DNA from 3 places in the Paenarthrobacter sp. NPDC057981 genome. Region 2 is predicted to be linked to each of the others. Evidence: predicted binding sites of a transcription regulator. Region 2 holds the regulator's gene; each other region holds the start of a gene.
What was found. Region 2 encodes LexA, which represses DNA repair genes until DNA is damaged. Its sites were predicted from a motif close to TCGAACANNTGTTCGA; they were not measured.
Positions count from the first base shown of each region.

Region 1: the regulator LexA is predicted to act here: its motif matches at 3,510-3,525, upstream of ACFVSI_RS21220 (LexA family protein).
Region 3: the regulator LexA is predicted to act here: its motif matches at 3,114-3,129, upstream of ruvA (Holliday junction branch migration protein RuvA).

Region 1 covers NZ_JBHVQI010000038.1:13,428-19,017, forward strand. The annotation lists gene ACFVSI_RS21205 (GNAT family N-acetyltransferase) at 1-457, shown strand, start outside; gene ACFVSI_RS21210 (sugar porter family MFS transporter) at 454-1,920, opposite strand; gene ACFVSI_RS21215 (LacI family DNA-binding transcriptional regulator) at 2,058-3,068, shown strand; gene ACFVSI_RS21220 (LexA family protein) at 3,065-3,496, opposite strand; gene ACFVSI_RS21225 (dihydrofolate reductase family protein) at 3,667-4,260, opposite strand; gene ACFVSI_RS21230 (hypothetical protein) at 4,374-4,805, shown strand; gene ACFVSI_RS21235 (GMC oxidoreductase) at 4,956-5,590, shown strand, end outside.
Region 2 covers NZ_JBHVQI010000013.1:46,187-51,776, forward strand. The annotation lists gene hisH (imidazole glycerol phosphate synthase subunit HisH) at 1-88, opposite strand, end outside; gene hisB (imidazoleglycerol-phosphate dehydratase HisB) at 85-711, opposite strand; gene ACFVSI_RS13180 (histidinol-phosphate transaminase) at 759-1,877, opposite strand; gene ACFVSI_RS13185 (LysM peptidoglycan-binding domain-containing protein) at 1,957-2,316, opposite strand; gene lexA (transcriptional repressor LexA) at 2,663-3,406, shown strand; gene ACFVSI_RS13195 (ATP-dependent DNA helicase) at 3,411-5,471, opposite strand; gene hflX (GTPase HflX) at 5,464-5,590, opposite strand, start outside.
Region 3 covers NZ_JBHVQI010000004.1:4,579-10,168, forward strand. The annotation lists gene ACFVSI_RS06325 (MurT ligase domain-containing protein) at 1-901, opposite strand, end outside; gene pdxT (pyridoxal 5'-phosphate synthase glutaminase subunit PdxT) at 1,005-1,706, shown strand; gene ACFVSI_RS06335 (YebC/PmpR family DNA-binding transcriptional regulator) at 1,710-2,465, shown strand; gene ruvC (crossover junction endodeoxyribonuclease RuvC) at 2,510-3,088, shown strand; gene ruvA (Holliday junction branch migration protein RuvA) at 3,190-3,834, shown strand; gene ruvB (Holliday junction branch migration DNA helicase RuvB) at 3,827-4,903, shown strand; gene yajC (preprotein translocase subunit YajC) at 5,049-5,432, shown strand; gene secD (protein translocase subunit SecD) at 5,547-5,590, shown strand, end outside.

The DNA of each region.
Region 1 (5,590 bases), on a different contig from region 2:
CGCTACAGGCCATTCCACCTTCGAACCCTCACCGCCTGGCTGGGAAGACTTCGACGCTACCCGCCACCCCCAGCTGCGCCTCGTTGCCGAACACCGCGGCTTCATCGTGGGCTGGGTCGCCGCGTCACCGATGTCCTCAAGGACGGTCTACCGCGGCGTCGTCGAACACTCCATCTACATCGCCCAGGAAGCCCGCGGCCGAGGCTACGGGGCCCAACTCCTCGACGCCTTCATCCGCAGGACCGAAGAGGAAGGGATATGGACCATCCAATCCACCATCTTCCCCGAGAACTCCGCCTCGATAGCCCTGCATCAACGATACGGTTTCACAGTCGTGGGAACCCGGGAACGCATCGGACTCATGAGCTATGGACCAGCAGCCGGATCCTGGAGGGACACCATCCTGCTCGAACGCCGCACCGAACAGGACCTCAACCGGAGGCAGACACGCAGCTAGGAACGTGCAGTGGAATCCTTCCGGTGCACCAAATAGATGGCGCCCGTGCTGACGTCTTCTTCGAGCGCTTCCAGAGTGCGCCCGCGGGTCTCCGGGACCTGGGTGTAGATGAATATGAGGGCCGCGATACCCACAACACCGAACAGGAAGAACGTCCCCGTAATCCCCACGCCGGCCACCAGGGTAGGAAAGAACAGGCCCAGCAGCGCGTTGGCAATCCAGAGGCAGAACACCGAAAGGCCGATGGCGAAACCGCGGACGTGAAGCGGGAAGATTTCGGACAGCATCACCCAAACGGCGATGTTCAGGAACGTCTGCATCGAGCCGACAAATGCCACCACCAGGAAAAGGATCACGAACGGTCGGGCCGCGTTTCCCACAGGAAGCAGGATTGAAGCGATGCCAATAAGGAAGTGGCACGCCGTGGTCAGCGTGAAGCCCAGAAGCAGTGTGGTTCGGCGGTTGACACGCTGCATCAAGGTCAGGGCGATCACGCCCCCAACCACCGCGATCACCCCGGGAGCGATATTGGCGACGAGCGCAGCATTGGAATCGAATCCGGCCTCTACCAGCACGGATTGACCGTAGTACATGATCGAATTGATGCCCGTCAGCTGCTGGGCCACACCGAGGCCAATGCCCACCAGGATGATGCGAAGAATCCATTTGTCCTTCAGTGCGCCCCACGAGGTTGCCTTGGAAGCCCGCTCCTCGTCGGCGAGGTGCTTGATGTCCGCCATTTCAGCCTCGGCCCGCTCCACCGACCGAATGGTCTTGAGGACTGCCAAGGCCTCTTCCCACCGTCCCTTGGAAATCAGCCAGCGGGGCGATTCGGGCATCCGGAGCATGCCAAAGAACAGAGCAATAGCGGGCAGAGCGGCGACTGCCAGCATGACGCGCCACACTCCCCCAAACTCTCCCCAGATGTTGCCGATGATGGCGTTGACCACAAAGGCAGCGAGCTGGCCGATGACAATCATGAGCTCGTTGCGCCCGGCCAGCGAACCGCGGATCTCGTAGGGCGCCAGCTCGGCCAGGAAGACCGGCACCACGGTGGACGCTCCGCCGACAGCCAGGCCGAGAATGACGCGCCCCAGGACCATGACTTCAAAGTTCGGCGCGAAGACGCAGGCGATGGTTCCAGCGAGGAAAAGCACCGCGAGCAGGAGGATGGATTTCCGGCGGCCCCAGGAATCCGACAGGCGCCCACCGCCCACGGCCCCCGCCGCTGCGCCGAACAGCAGTGAGCTGGTGACGATCCCCTCCGTCAGGGGCGTCAGCCCAAGGTCGGCTGTCATGGGCCGCAGGGCGCCGTTAATGACACCAGTGTCATAGCCGAACAACAGTCCGCCGAACGTGGCAACCAAAGCTACAAGGCCAAGGCGCTTTCGGTGCGGACCGTTGGTCAGCGGAGGAAGGGCAGCCCCGGGGGCGCCTTCCTGCTGCAATTGCGTTGCAGACATCAGGACTCCTTTGTCAGTGTGTTGCGGGTCATACATATCCGCTCTAAATCCAGACTAACGCGCGAAAGGCTTAAATGTAAGGTCAAACTAACAAACACCTCATTTTGTCCTTTCTGTGACATGGGAGGATGGAGGGCATGGCCGCCGACCGCCCGCACCGACCCGCAACGCAAAGTGATGTAGCCCGCGAAGTGGGTGTCTCCAGAACGCTGGTGTCATTCGCCTTCCGGGGAGCGCCAGGAGTCAGCGGTGAAACCAAGGAAGCCATCTTCGACGCCGCCAAGCGTCTGGGATACCGACCCAACGCGGCAGCCGCCGACCTGGCACGCAAGCACCGTTCCGCCGTCGGGCTTTACTTGATGGATATCCGAAACGAGGTATACGCCGACATCCTCAGCGGCGTGCGCATGGCCCTTCCGCAGGAAGGCAACCGGCTCATCCTGAGCGTATCCCGGTCCGTGGACGGCGTTGACCGGGGCGCGCTGGAGTCCCTCATAGAGGCCCGGGCGGGGATCATCATCGCTGCGACGCTGCTGGATCCGGACGAGCAAGTGCAGGAATTGGCGCGGATCGTGCCGCTGGTCAGCGTCACCCGGCCGGTGCCGGACGTTGACAGCGTGTACTCGGACGATGTCGTGGGTGCGCGGGCGGCCACCGAGCACCTCCTCGGCCTCGGGCACCGGCGCATCGCCCACATTGCGGGGCCCACTTACGACGGGCACACCGTCCGGCGACGCAGTTACCAAAAGACCATGCACGACGCCGGGCTGAAGCCCCTGACGCTGGCGGCCGAAGACTTCACCCAGGAAGCCGGGCAGCGGGCCGCCACCGCCCTTCTGGCGCAAGCGGACCGGCCGACGGCGATCTTCACCCACAACGATCAACTGGCACTGGGCGCCCGCGAAGCCGCCCACGCCCTGGGACTGTCCATTCCCGAGGACCTGTCGCTGGTGGGCTACGACAATTCGAGGATCGCCAAGCTGCACGGCATTGACCTCACCACCGTGGACCTGCACGCCGTTTCCCTGGGCCAGGCCGCGGGAGTGATCGCCTTGGAGCGGCTGAAGAATCCGGATTCCCCCGCAGCGGACCAAAAGCTGACGCCGGAACTGGTGATCCGCAGTTCGACAGCACCGCCGGCGGCCTAGACATGGTGCAGGCACGTCGTCGCTACGCCCCAGATGGTCAGTTCCGATAATGCGGCCACCTTGATGTCCGGGAAAGTGGGGTTGTCCGCCTGCAGCACCACACCCTGCGCGGTGATGCGCAACCGCTTGATAGTCAGCTCACCGTCCAAAACAGCGACGACGACGGACCCATCCTTGGGTTCCAACGCCCGGTTGACAATCAACTCGTCGCCGTCGCTGATCCCGGCAGCTTCCATGGACTGGCCGGTGACCCGCACCACGAAGGTGCTGGTGACGTCCTTGATCAGGTGCTCATTGAGGTCAATCCTGCCATCGAAGTAGTCCTGAGCCGGCGAGGGATACCCCGCCGCCACAGCCACGGGAGCCAGCAGCACCGACATCAAGGAAAAGCCCGCATCTATCACGCGGGGGCCGACTATCACGCCCACAACACACCTTTATTCGAATATATGTTCGATACTCGAGTGTACAGCGGTGGGCGGACATTCTGCAGCGGCTTCGGCGAGTTCGTGGGAACGCTGCGAGCTCGCAGGGAAGCTTCCGGCGAATTGGCAGTTTTCCCGCGAACTCGGCGTTCGCAGCCCCTGCTGGCAGTCCCCTAGCCCACCTTGTACCGCAGGTGCGAGACCAGGCTGGTTCCCCGAACCTCCAGGGGCTCAAGCTTCAAGTCCCCCACTCCATCCAGCAAGCGCTCGCCGCCGCCCAGAACCACCGGGGCGACGTGGAGCCGCAGCTCATCGATAAGCCCGGCTGACAGGAACTGTCTGGCGGTCGAAGCGCCGCCGGCTATGGCAACGTTCTTCCCGCCCGCAGCTTCCTTGGCGCGCGAGAGCACCGACTCGACGTCGTCATTGACGAAGTGGAACGTGGTGCCACCGTCCATCACCAGGGGCTCATGCTCGTGGGAGGTCAGCACGAAAACCGGGGCATGGTACGGCGGTTCTTCACCCCACCAGCCGCGCCATTCCTTCTCCCAGAGCCCTTCCCCTGGCCCGGCGAACATGTTCCGGCCCATGATGTACGCACCGGCTTCGAGTATCCCGGCCACCTCGGCCGCGTTGATGTCGCGTTCTTTGAACTGCCACCGGTGCAGTTTTTCTCCGCCTTCACCGAGCGGTTGCTCCATGCTCTGGTGCGGACCGGCAACAAAGCCGTCAAGGGACACAGTGAGATCACAGGTAACGAGGGTCATGGGCCCATCCTGCCATTGCCACGGGCGGCACGACCAGACCCGCCACACCCTAGGCGACGTGCCCGGCCGGTTCTACCCTGAAGCTGTCGGCACCCACGAAAAAGAAGGCGGTCATGGCACGGAATCCTGAACCTTCACTGGAACAGCTCAACGTCCTTGTTGGCGTCTGGGAGACCACCATTCCCACGGCACAAACACACGGCCGGACCTCCTTCGAGTGGCTGGAAGGTGGCGGTTTCCTGATCCAGCGCTCCACAGTCCAACGGCCGGAGTATCCCAACGCCGTCAGCATCATCGGTGCCACCGGCTCAGACGGGGCCTTCCAGCAGCACTACTTCGACTCCCGCGGCGTCGCCCGGATCTACGACATGACACTGAAGGACAACGTGTGGACACTCTTCAGGGACGGACCGGACTGGCCGCAGCGGTTCATTGGCCGGTTCAGCGAAGACAGGAACACCATCACAGCCCGCCTGGAGCGCGGAACGTACCCGGGTGGACCGCTGGAGCACGATTTCGACATGGTGTACGCACGGATCCTTTGACAGCCGGGCAAAACAGCATTAGTCCACCTCATTTACAGATCCACTGCCCGGTGGGAACATAAGGCCCATAGTCCGCGGAGGCAACGCCCGGCCACGCCCGGCACCCTCTGCCGCTGCCATGTAGTCAGCTCTCCTCTGAGAGGAACGGCCATGGGTCGTCTGGGGACCGGGAACAGTGGGGATGCGGGTCCTGAATCCGCTGATGATCCACGACGCCACAGCCCGCACAGCATCGAGAAGGTGGATGCGGTGGTTGTGGGATCGGGTTTTGGCGGCTCGGTAGCGGCCTTGCGGCTCGCCGAAGCCGGTCAGTCCGTGGTGTTGATGGAACGCGGCAAACCCTACCCGCCGGGGAGTTTTGCCCGAACGCCGTCGGAGATGGGCAAGAACTTCTGGGACCCGGACCGCGGCTTGTACGGCCTGTTCGATGCGTGGACCTTCCGCGGAACCGAGGGGCTGGTCTCCAGCGGACTTGGAGGGGGCTCGCTCATCTACGCCAACGTGCTCCTGCGCAAGGACGAGAAGTGGTTCGTCAACGAATCCCCGGTCCCGGGAGGCGGATACGAGAATTGGCCGTTTACCAGGGCAGACCTTGATCCCTTCTACGATGCCGCCGAAGCCATGCTGCAGCCTGTCCCCTACCCGTACCAGGACACGGCCAAGACCATGGCAATGGAGAAGACAGCGGCAAACCTGGGCCTTTCCATCACCCGGCCACCCATCGCTGTCACCTTCTCCAGCGGACCGGGCGCAGCACCCCGCACCAACCAAGCACTCCCTCTCCC
Region 2 (5,590 bases):
TCACCGTGGGCTTGCCTTCCGGCGACTCGGGCTTCACTGAAGCCGTGGGGTCAGCCACTGCTCCGTTTTTCAGGACTTGACCGCTCACAGCGCCCCCTTGGTGGACGGGATTCCCTCAACGCGGGGATCGGACTCAACGGCGGCGCGGAGTGCTCGCGCGAACGCCTTGAACTGGGCCTCGACAATGTGGTGCGGATCGCGGCCGGCGAGAACGTTCATGTGAAGGCAAATTCCCGCGTGCAAGGTGATCGCTTCGAAAACGTGCCGGGTCAACGAACCCGTGAAATGCCCCCCGATGAGGTGGTACTCCTGCCCGGCGGGTTCACCGCCGTGCACCAAGTAAGGACGACCGGAAACATCCACGACGGCGTGCGCCAGGGCCTCGTCCAGCGGGACGGTGGCTTCGCCGAAACGACGGATGCCGGCCTTATTGCCCAAAGCCGTACGCAGGACCTCTCCGAAAGTAATGGCGACGTCTTCGACGGTGTGGTGGGCATCGATGTGGGTGTCGCCGGTAGCCTTGACGGTCATGTCGATCAACGAGTGCTTGCACAGGGCGGTCAGCATGTGGTCGTAGAAGGGCACTGAGGTGCTGATGTCCGAAATGCCGGAGCCATCCAGGTTGATCTCCACCAGAACGGAGGACTCACTGGTGGCGCGCTCCATGCGGGCAGTGCGGGCAGCGGACGGCGTAGCGCCGGTTTCGCTCATTTGGGGACGTCCTTCTACAGGGAGGATGGGTTGGTCTATTGACAAGTTTAGGCGCGCTGGGAAACCGCGCCGTCCAAGAGGGCTTCCAGTGCCTCCAGGAAAGCTGTAGTTTCCGGCTCGGTTCCGGCCGTGACGCGCAGGTGCCCCGGGATGCCGACGTCGCGGATCAGCACGCCGGCATCGAGCAGGCCTTGCCAGATTGTGTGGGGATCCTCCAGTCCGCCGAAGAACACGTAGTTGGAGTCCGACGCCGCGGGCTTGAGACCCATGCGCAGAAGTTCCGTGACGATGCGGTCCCGCTGGACCTTGATGTCTTCGACGTCGGCCATGAGGGCCTCTCGGTGCGTCAACGCCGCGAGGGCGGTGGCCTGGGTGATGGCTGAGAGGTGGTACGGCAGGCGCACCAGCCTGATGGCATCGGTGACCTCCGGGGCCGCAGCCATGTAGCCAAGCCGTGCTCCAGCCAAGGCAAACGCCTTGCTCATGGTGCGGGAGACGATCAACCGCTCGCGCCCGGGCAGGAGGGTCAGGGCACTCGGAGTGTTGTCGTGGGCGAACTCGTGGTAAGCCTCGTCCACGATTACGATGGCCTGGCTTGCTTCGCCTGCTTCGTACACGGCCTCAACCACGTCCAGGCCCAGACCCGTACCGGTTGGATTATTCGGCGAGCACAGGAAGACGATGTTGGCTTTGGTCTCACGGACCTGTTCCGCTGCCGATTGGGCATCGAGCCCGTAGTCGTCGGCACGAACGCCACGGATGTACTCGGTGTCCGTTCCGCTGGCCAGCAAGGGGTACATGGAGTACGTCGGAGGGAAACCAAGCGCTTTGCGCCCCGGACCGCCGAACGCCTGGAGAATCTGTTGCAGGACTTCATTGGAGCCATTGGCGGCCCAGATATTGTCGGCAGAGAGGCCGTGGCCAAGGTACTCAGCCAGGGCTACCCGAAGGTCGGTAAATTCACGGTCCGGATAGCGGTTCAAGCCTGTGGCGGCTGCTGCAACTGCCTCTGTTATGGCCGCCTGCACATCGGCAGGGACGCCATGGGTGTTCTCGTTGACGTTGAGCAATACGGGGACATCAAGCTGCGGTGCGCCGTAGGGGCTCAATCCACGCAGGTTGGTCCGGAGGGGAAGTCGGTCAAGTCGCTCAAGCTGCTCACTCACTACAACAGTTTAAGGGGCCACCGCGACTGCTGAGTAACTGTGACGTCCAGGGCAGGAAACAGGCCCGTGGCGCCTGCCGTCAGTGGGCAGGCACGAACAACTGCTGCCCAGGAAGAATGCGGCCACCGCGGAGGTCATTCAACTGGATGATTTCGGCAATGACCTCACGCGGGTCCCGCTCCGGCGCCGCAGCACCTGCGATACCCCACAGGGACTGGCCAGGTTGGACGGTGACGGACACCGCAACCGGCGGCTGCAACTGCGACTGGGAGTCGGAGGCCTTGGCGGGGGAAGTGACAACTCCGGCCAAACTCAGGAGGGCAGCCACCAGGAGCATAGCCGGGATGCCGAAGAAGACCATGCGGCCGCGGCGGGTGAGGCGAAGGCGCGCGGGAGCCTGCGTGGTGCGGAAATCAGCGAACGAAGTTATTGCGGACATGAGCTGAGCCCTTCTGAGCTATTGCGCTGCTCCGGGGCCTCCGGAGGAGCGCTGCCAATTCATTGTGTTCCTCCCGGCGGCACCGGATGTTCGAACGAATTGTTCGAACATCCACTGCCAACGCGAGGTTTTTAGAACACATATTCGAACCTTGCTATGACATTTTTAGCACTTATCAACGAACGGTGTCGAGACTCGCTAGAACAAATGTTTGATAAACGCCCGTGCCTGCCCTACGTTTGAGTGAAGAAACAGCACTGTTTCAGTGGAACAGGAGGGTCTGACATTTTTTCCAGGCCCTGCATCCCCGGCTCTCCTGGGGGCGGAAGGAAAGGCATTGGCGAACATGGCAGCGAAAGCCACAGGCGGCGGGGCACCCCTGCGAAGCCAACAGCCTCAAAAGACTCCGAAGAGCCTGACAGTTCGTCAGAAGAAAATCCTGGAGACCATCCAGCGCTCCGTCAATGACAACGGCTATCCGCCCAGCATGCGGGAAATCGGCGACACCGTAGGACTGGCCAGTCTGTCCAGCGTCACGCACCAGCTGTCCCAGCTGGAAAAACTCGGCTACCTCCGCAGGGATCCCAAGCGGCCCCGGGCCATGGAAGTGCTGATGCCTCTGACCCTTGACGGCGGTCCGATCCCGGGCGTCGAAGCCCCCGCAACGCTGCGGAGCGCGGGCGGCATGGCCGTCACCGAGCTGGCAAGCGCCAGCGACACCGCCATGGTTCCCTTGGTGGGCCGCATTGCGGCAGGTGGTCCGATCCTCGCCGACCAGACCGTGGAGGACGTGCTCCCGCTGCCCAGGCAACTTGTCGGACATGGTGAGCTTTTCATGCTCAAGGTCGCCGGCGACTCCATGATCGATGCCGCCATCTGCGACGGCGACTGGGTGGTTGTCCGCCGTCAGAACGACGCCATCAACGGCGACATCGTGGCGGCGCTGCTCGATGATGAAGCCACCGTGAAAACGTTCCGTCAGCGGGATGGCCACACCTGGCTGCTGCCCCAAAACACCCAGTACGAACCCATCCTCGGCGACCAGGCCACCATCATGGGCAAGGTTGTTTCCGTACTCCGCTCGATCTAGCCTGTCAGGCCTTCCGCGCGGATCCCAGGCGCTCCAGGACTCCGCGTACCACCGAACGGTCCGTCGTGGCCCAGAAGGGCGGCAGAGCGGCCCGCAGGAACCCTCCATAGCGTTCTGTCGAGAGCCGTGAATCCAAGACGGCCACTACCCCCTTGTCCCCCGTTGAACGGATCAGGCGCCCCGCGCCCTGCGCCAGCCGGATGGCGGCGTGGGTAGCCGAAACTGCCATGAAGCCGTTGCCGCCGGACTGCGCCACCGCACGGGAGCGGGCCGTCATGAGCGGATCATCCGGTCGCGGGAACGGGATGCGGTCGATGACCACGAGACGGCACGACCCACCCGGCACATCCACACCCTGCCACAGGGACATGGTTCCGAACAGGCACGTATCCGGTTCATCGGCGAATTGCTTGACCAAGGCAGCCATGGTGGACTCGCCCTGGCAGAGAATGTCAACGTCCAAGCGGAGGCGCATGGCATCGGCCGCCTCTTCGGCTGCCCGCCGTGACGAGAAGAGGCACAGGGCTCCCCCGCCCGATGCCCGGATCAAGTCTTCCAATTCATCGAGGGCTTCAGGCGATGTACCCCGGCCGGGCTTAGGTAGGTGCTTTGCCACATACAGCACACCCTGTTTGGGGTAGTCGAAGGGCGAACCAACGTCGATCCCCGTCCAGCTCGGGGCGCCGTCGCCAATCAGGCCCAGCCCTCCCGCGGCCGGCTCGAAAGCGGAACCGATGGCCAGTGTCGCCGAAGTCAGCACCACCGTGTGTCCTGCGAACAATCCTTCGCGCAAGCGTCCGGCCACGCTCAGGGGCGCGATGTTGATGAGCGCCGGAGCAGTGTCATCTGGTTGTGAGTAGCCCTGCTGAGGGTCGAAGGTGCTGTTCCGGGAGAACCAGACGACTTCCCGGTTTTCCTTGGCGGCAAGCATCCGCTCACACAGCTCGAGGATGAGCATGAGCCGTGAGCGCGCCAGTTGGCGGCCGCCGTCGGCTGCGTTGGATGCATCAGTCTTCGAATCCGACAAAGCGGCGCGGGTGGCGTCCCGCAGCTGGTCGAGGCAGTCAAGCTGTTCATCATTCAGGCCACTGGGCAGCAGTCCGTTGGGAACCCCCGCAATGGCCATATCAAGGCGGTCCGAGGCAGCGTTGAGGGCATCGACCGTAATCGCGGTGTGTTTGCGTGCACTGGAGGCTGCCGCATGGACCATGGCCACGGACAACTGCCCGGTGACGGCCCCGGTCACGCGGTCCTGCAGTTCGTGGGCTTCGTCAACCACCACGACATCGTATTCGGGCAGGACGGCCAGTCCTTCGAAGGCACTGACGGCCAGCATCGCGTGGTTGGTGACGACGACGTCGGCCTCAGCGGCCCGTGCCCTGGCCAACTCGCTGAAGCACTCCTCCGCGAGAGGGCATTTCTGCGCTCCCAGGCACTCCATGGACGTTACGGATACCTGTCGCCAAGCCCGGTCCGTGACGCCGGGCATCAGTTCGTCGCGGTCTCCCGTGGCAGTCTTTTCAGCCCATTCACGGAGGCGGACCACTTCCTTGCCAAGCTGTGATTGCGGCCCTCCCATGGACGCCGCGAAGTGCGGAACACTGGTGTCCTCTCCCAGCGAGAACAGTTGCCCTTCCGATGGCTCTTCACTGGGAAAGCCGCCCTCGAGCTTCTGCAGGCACACGTAGTTGGCACGGCCCTTCACGAGCGCCACGTTGACCGGCCGCTCGAGTGCGGGGTTGATGGTCTCCAGCAACCGCGGCAGGTCCCTGCCGACAATCTGGGTCTGTAGAGCCAAGGTGGCGGTGGACACGAGCGTCGGTTTGTCGCTGTCCATGGAATGTGCGATCAACGGAATAAGGTAAGCCAAAGACTTACCTGTTCCCGTTCCCGCCTGGACCAGCAGATGCTCTCCGTTTTCGATGGCCCGGGTGACGTGCTTGGCCATCTCGTGCTGGCCGGCACGGCTTTGGCCGCCCATGCCGGCCACAGCCCGGTCCAACAATTCGAGGGTGGCCTTTTCCCCCACCGACTCGACGGCGTCCGCCGCCACCTTCTCAACCATTGCTGACGAATGACTCCAGCTCGGCCGCCAGTCCTTCACGGACCATGACCACGATGCGTGTGCCGTTTTCCTCGTGATCGATGCTGAGTATTTCCGAATCTGAACTGTGCAGCTTGCTG
Region 3 (5,590 bases), on a different contig from region 2:
GTGCCACGTTGCCCAATGCTTTGACGAGTTTCGGGGTGTCAACGGGGCCGGTTCCCAGTACCGCACGAGTCAGCGACAAAGCCGCGGCGGCGTTGAAGATGTTGTAAACCCCGCGAAGCTTCATAGTGGTGGTGACGGTCTTGCCGTCGAAGTCGAAGTCGGCGTCCTGGGCGCCTACCCGGCGGAGTACGACGTCGGCATCCGGCAAATCGACTGCCTCGCCGGGCGCTGCGGCCACCGACGTTCCAGAAGGCGAAGGGCCGCTTCCTGACCGCATCTCGTCGTCGTTCGGGAACGTGCTGCGAAGCGATTCGTCAAGGCCGAAGTAGCGGACGCTGGGGTGATAAACGGCGTCGAGGCTGTTAATGGCGTTGGCAATTCGTGCAACGCGCGGGTCCTCGCGGTTCAGGACCACGGTGTCTGTCGTCCTGGAAGCGATGTGCTCAAGGAGGCGGGCGGTCTTGTCGATTTCGCCGAAGCGGTCCAACTGGTCCCGGAGGACATTGAGCAGGAGGCTGAAGCGGGGAGGCACCTTGTTGACGAAATGAACGGCATGCGCTTCGTCCAGTTCCAGGACTGCAATGTCAGCATCAAGCCTGCCCCGCCAGTCGACTTCGCCCAGCAGGGATGCTGCCACGCCGCGGGTGAAGTTGCTGCCAGTGCGGTTGGTGAAGACCTTCAGGCCCTGGCTTTCCAGGAGTTCCACCACCATTTTGGTCGTGGTGGTCTTGCCGTTGGTGCCGCTGACAACAGCTACGCCGTGGGGCAACGACGCAAGCGTTCGCTGCATGAAACGGGGATCGATTTTCTCGACCACCAGGCCGGGGAACGCTGAGCCTCCGCCCCGAAGCCGGGACAGTGTGCGGACCAGCTTACCGAGGGGGACGCTGTAGGAAAGCATGCTCTGTAATATATCCCAGTCGGGGCATGGAACCCGGGTCGCCCGTGGGTGGCGGGCTGCTCCCCGACGCATCCCGGAGCCTGGGGACCACTATGATGGACCAATGACCAACCCCCTTTCCGACGCTTCATCACGCGTGGGTACAGGCCTCCGGATCGGTGTACTGGCACTCCAGGGCGATTTCCGTGAGCACATCCACGCCGTGGAGTCCGCGGGAGCTACAGGCGTGGGCATCCGCCGGCCCTCAGAGCTGGACGACATTGACGGCCTGATCATCCCCGGTGGCGAATCCACCACCATTGACAAACTGTCGCGGATCTTCGAAGTCCGCGAACCGATTCAACAGCGGATCGCGGAGGGTCTTCCGGTGTACGGTTCGTGCGCGGGAATGATTCTCCTGGCCAAAGAGATCGCGGACCCCGCCACCGACCTCAAGGGAAACCCGCAGCAGACCTTCGGTGGGCTTGACATCACTGTTCGCCGGAACGCCTTCGGCCGCCAGCGCGAGTCCTTCGAAACGGACCTCGACTTCAAGGGGCTCGACTTCAGTGCCGGACAGGACGGGGTGGACCCCGTTCATGCTGTGTTCATCCGCGGACCCTGGGTCGAGCGCGTCGGTGAGGGTGTAGAGGTTCTGGCCCAAGTCGATCCGGACCACGCCAGCCACACCTCCGCTTTGCATGGAGTGGCTAGAATTGTTGCAGTGCGCTCCGGCCGTTTGCTGGCCACCTCCTTCCATCCGGAAGTGACAGGGGAGAAGCGCGTGCATGAACTCTTTATTCGAATGATCAGAGGAGAAGCGTAAAGCATGTCAGGCCACTCCAAATGGGCGACCACCAAGCACAAAAAAGCCATCATTGACAGCAGGCGTGCAAAGTCGTTCGCAAAACTGATCAAGAACATCGAAGTCGCTGCCCGCATGGGTGGACCGGACCTGGCCGGCAACCCGGGCCTGGAACTCGCCGTCACCAAGGCAAAGAAGACTTCTGTCCCCAACGACAACATCGACCGTGCCATCAAGCGCGGCGCAGGCCTCACCGGTGAAGTGGTTGACTACACCGAGATCATGTACGAAGCCCGCGGTCCGCAGGGCTCGGCTTTGCTGATCGAGTGCCTTACGGATAACAAGAACCGGGCGGCCTCCGAGGTACGCCTGGCCATCTCCCGTAACGGCGGTACCATTGCCGATCCCGGATCCGTCAGCTACTTGTTTGCCCGCAAGGGCGTTGTGGTTCTGCCGAAGAACGGCCTCAGCGAAGACGACATCCTCATGGCTGTCCTGGACGCCGGCGCGGAGGAAGTCAAGGACAGTGGCGACAACTGGGAAATCCACTCCGAGCCGTCGGATCTGCAGGCCATCCGGGATGCCCTCAAGGAAGCCGGGATCGACTACGAAACCGATGAAGCAGAGTTTGTCCCGTCGATGCAGGTTGACCTGGACATCGATGGCGCCAAGAAGTTCATGAAGCTCGTCGACGCGCTTGAGGACCTGGACGACGTCCAGAATGTCTACAGCAACGCGGACTTCAGCGAGGAAGTGCAGGCTGCCCTCGACGCCGAGTAGGCACGGCAGCACCAAGTATTGATGACAAACAGGAAGGCCCGGACTTGACTCTTCGCGTATTGGGAGTCGATCCGGGCCTTACCCGTTGCGGCATCGGTGTAGTGGACATTGAGCGGAACCGCCGTGCAACCATGGTTGCCGTCGGTGTCGTGGGAACCTCGGCGGAACTGACCTTGGACAAGCGTTTGCTGGTCATAGCCCAAGCCATCGATGAGTGGCTTGACCTGCATAATCCGGACGTCGTCGCCGTCGAACGTGTCTTCTCGCAGATGAACGTGAGCACTGTCATGGGCGTCGCCCAAGCCTCGGGCGTCGTGATTGCCGCCGCGGCGCGCCGCGGCATCCCGGTGGCCCTCCACACGCCGTCGGAAGTAAAGGCCGCGGTTACCGGCAGTGGCTCGGCGAACAAGGACGCTGTCACGAAGCTCGTCACCAAGATCCTGCGCCTGGATGCACCACCCAAGCCAGCTGATGCCGCTGATGCCCTCGCCCTTGCCTTGACGCACGCCTGGCGTGCAGGAAGCGGGATGGGAACAGCGGGCGGCACGGCAGGCGGCGGCACACTGACGCCGGCCCAGAAAGCGTGGGCGGATGCCGAAGCCAAAGCGCGCCGTGCACGCTGATACCCTGGCGTCCTTGCTAGGGTATTCGTAGATATGTTCGGATAGTCAGCCATGGCCGCAGTTCCCAGCGGATGGGCAGACAGTATTTCAGGAGCCGGGTCTTGATCAGTTTTCTTCGTGGAACCGTAGCCCACGTTGGTTTGTCCAGCGCCGTCATCGACCTCAACGGTGTGGGCATGAGCGTGTTCGCAACTCCGCAGACCCTGAGTCATCTGAAAATAGGCGCTGACGCCAAGCTCTTTACCTCGATGATCGTCCGTGAGGACTCCCTGACCCTCTTTGGCTTTGCTGACGATGACGAGCGGGAAGTTTTCGATGTCCTGCTCAGCGTCAGCGGCGTCGGACCGCGGCTTGCCTTGGCCGTACTCGCCGTGCATGAACCGGAAGCCATCCGCGTTGCAGCGCATACCGGCGACGGCAAGGCCTTCACGAAAGTTCCCGGTATCGGTCCAAAGGTTGCCGGCCGGATCGTCCTTGAGCTTGCGGGCAAATTGGTCCCGCATGGCACTGGCACCGCAGCCGCAACCGCAACCTCTGTCAAGGCTGAATGGAAGCCGCAGGTGGTCGCCGCCATGACCAGCCTTGGTTGGTCGGAGAAGGACGCCAACGGAAGCATCGACAAAGCCATGGCCGACTCACCCGAGTTGGTGGATGCGGGCAACGTCGCACAGATTCTTCGGGCCACGCTGCGGTGGCTTGGCCAGGATGGCGCACGCGCCGGGAACCGCGTAGGCAGCCGTGGCTGAGCAGTCACTGGTCAGCGGGGGAGAGGAGCCGGAAGAGCGGGTTATCGAGGCGGCTCTTCGTCCCAAGAACCTCCATGATTTTGTGGGCCAGCACCGGGTCCGCAAGCAGCTTGCCTTGGTACTCGAGGCGTCAAAAATGCGCGGCCGCAGCGCCGACCACGTGCTCATGTCCGGTCCGCCCGGGCTCGGCAAGACCACCCTGGCCATGATCATCGCCGCGGAGATGAATGCTCCGCTGCGGATCAGCAGTGGTCCGGCCATCCAGCACGCCGGGGATCTGGCGGCGATACTGTCCTCCCTCTCCGAGGGTGAGGTCCTGTTCCTGGACGAGATCCACCGCATGTCCCGGCCGGCGGAAGAAATGCTCTACATGGCCATGGAAGACTTCCGGGTGGATATCGTGGTGGGTAAAGGGGCCGGTGCTACGGCAATACCTCTGGAGCTGCCTCCCTTCACGCTGGTAGGAGCCACGACCCGGGCCGGATTGCTTCCTGGTCCGCTGCGGGACCGCTTCGGTTTCACCGGTCATCTTGAGTTCTATTCAGTGGCCGAACTCGAACTTGTGTTGCGCCGTTCGGCAGGGCTGCTGGACCTGAAGGTCAACTCGGCCGGGTTCACGGAGATTGCCGGCCGCTCACGCGGAACACCGCGTATCGCCAACCGGTTGCTTCGGCGCGTCCGCGACTGGGCGCTGGTTCACGGCATTGACCAAATCGACGCCCGGTCAGCGTCGGCTGCCTTGGATATGTACGAAGTGGACCAACGCGGCCTTGACCGGCTGGACCGTTCTGTCCTCGAAGCGCTTATTACCAAGTTCAACGGCGGTCCGGTGGGGCTGTCCACGCTGGCGATTGCCGTGGGGGAAGAGGCTGAAACCGTCGAGACGGTAGCGGAGCCTTTCCTGGTGCGGGAGGGCCTTCTGGGCCGGACGCCCCGCGGCCGGATCGCAATGGCGTCCGCCTGGACCCATCTGGGCTACGCCGTGCCGTCCGGTGTGTTCGGACAAGAGACCCTTGCGCTGTTTGACGAGGACGAAAACCACGCCGAAAGCGTAGATACTGCGGGTTAACACGCTGCGTTCAGCTTTTCCCTCTAGACTGGTATGACGCTCGGCACGTTCGAGTCCTTGATCCATGCGCCAGCCTCGCGGATCTGCCAGGGACGTTGCCGTGAACCAAAACGTAAGTACAGAACGGAACTTCCCTGTGGATCCAATGACCATATTGCTGTTCGTCATGCTTGGACTCTTTGTCTTCATGATGTTCCGCCGCAACAAGAAGACCCAGCAGCAGCAGGCTGAGATGCAGTCCAAGTTTGCTCCCGGAGTCGACGTCATGACCAGCTTCGGACTCTTTGGCCGGATCGTGTCCATCGACGAAGCGGAGAACAAGGTCGTTATCGAGCTCTCCCCGGGCAACGAGGCCACGGTTCACCGTCAGGCTGTCACCAAGGTTGTTGAGGCGACTCCCGAGGAAGCCCCTGTGGTTCCGGACGACGCTTCTTCCTTGACCGCAACGGGTACTGAAACCCCGGCGGCCGGCGAGACGCCGGAAGAGACCATTGCGCGCCTCAACAAAGAGGACAAGAAGGACAACTAGCACCGTCAGTCGCGGCACCACCGCGCAAGGCAACTTCTACGGCAGCGGAAAGCCGCCGGCAGACGCTCACCAGCGTCCGCCGGCGGCTGTCCGGCGATAACAGGAAGATTGAAAATGGCAAGGACCGGCCCCAAAAATTCAGCCCGCAGGGTGCTGAC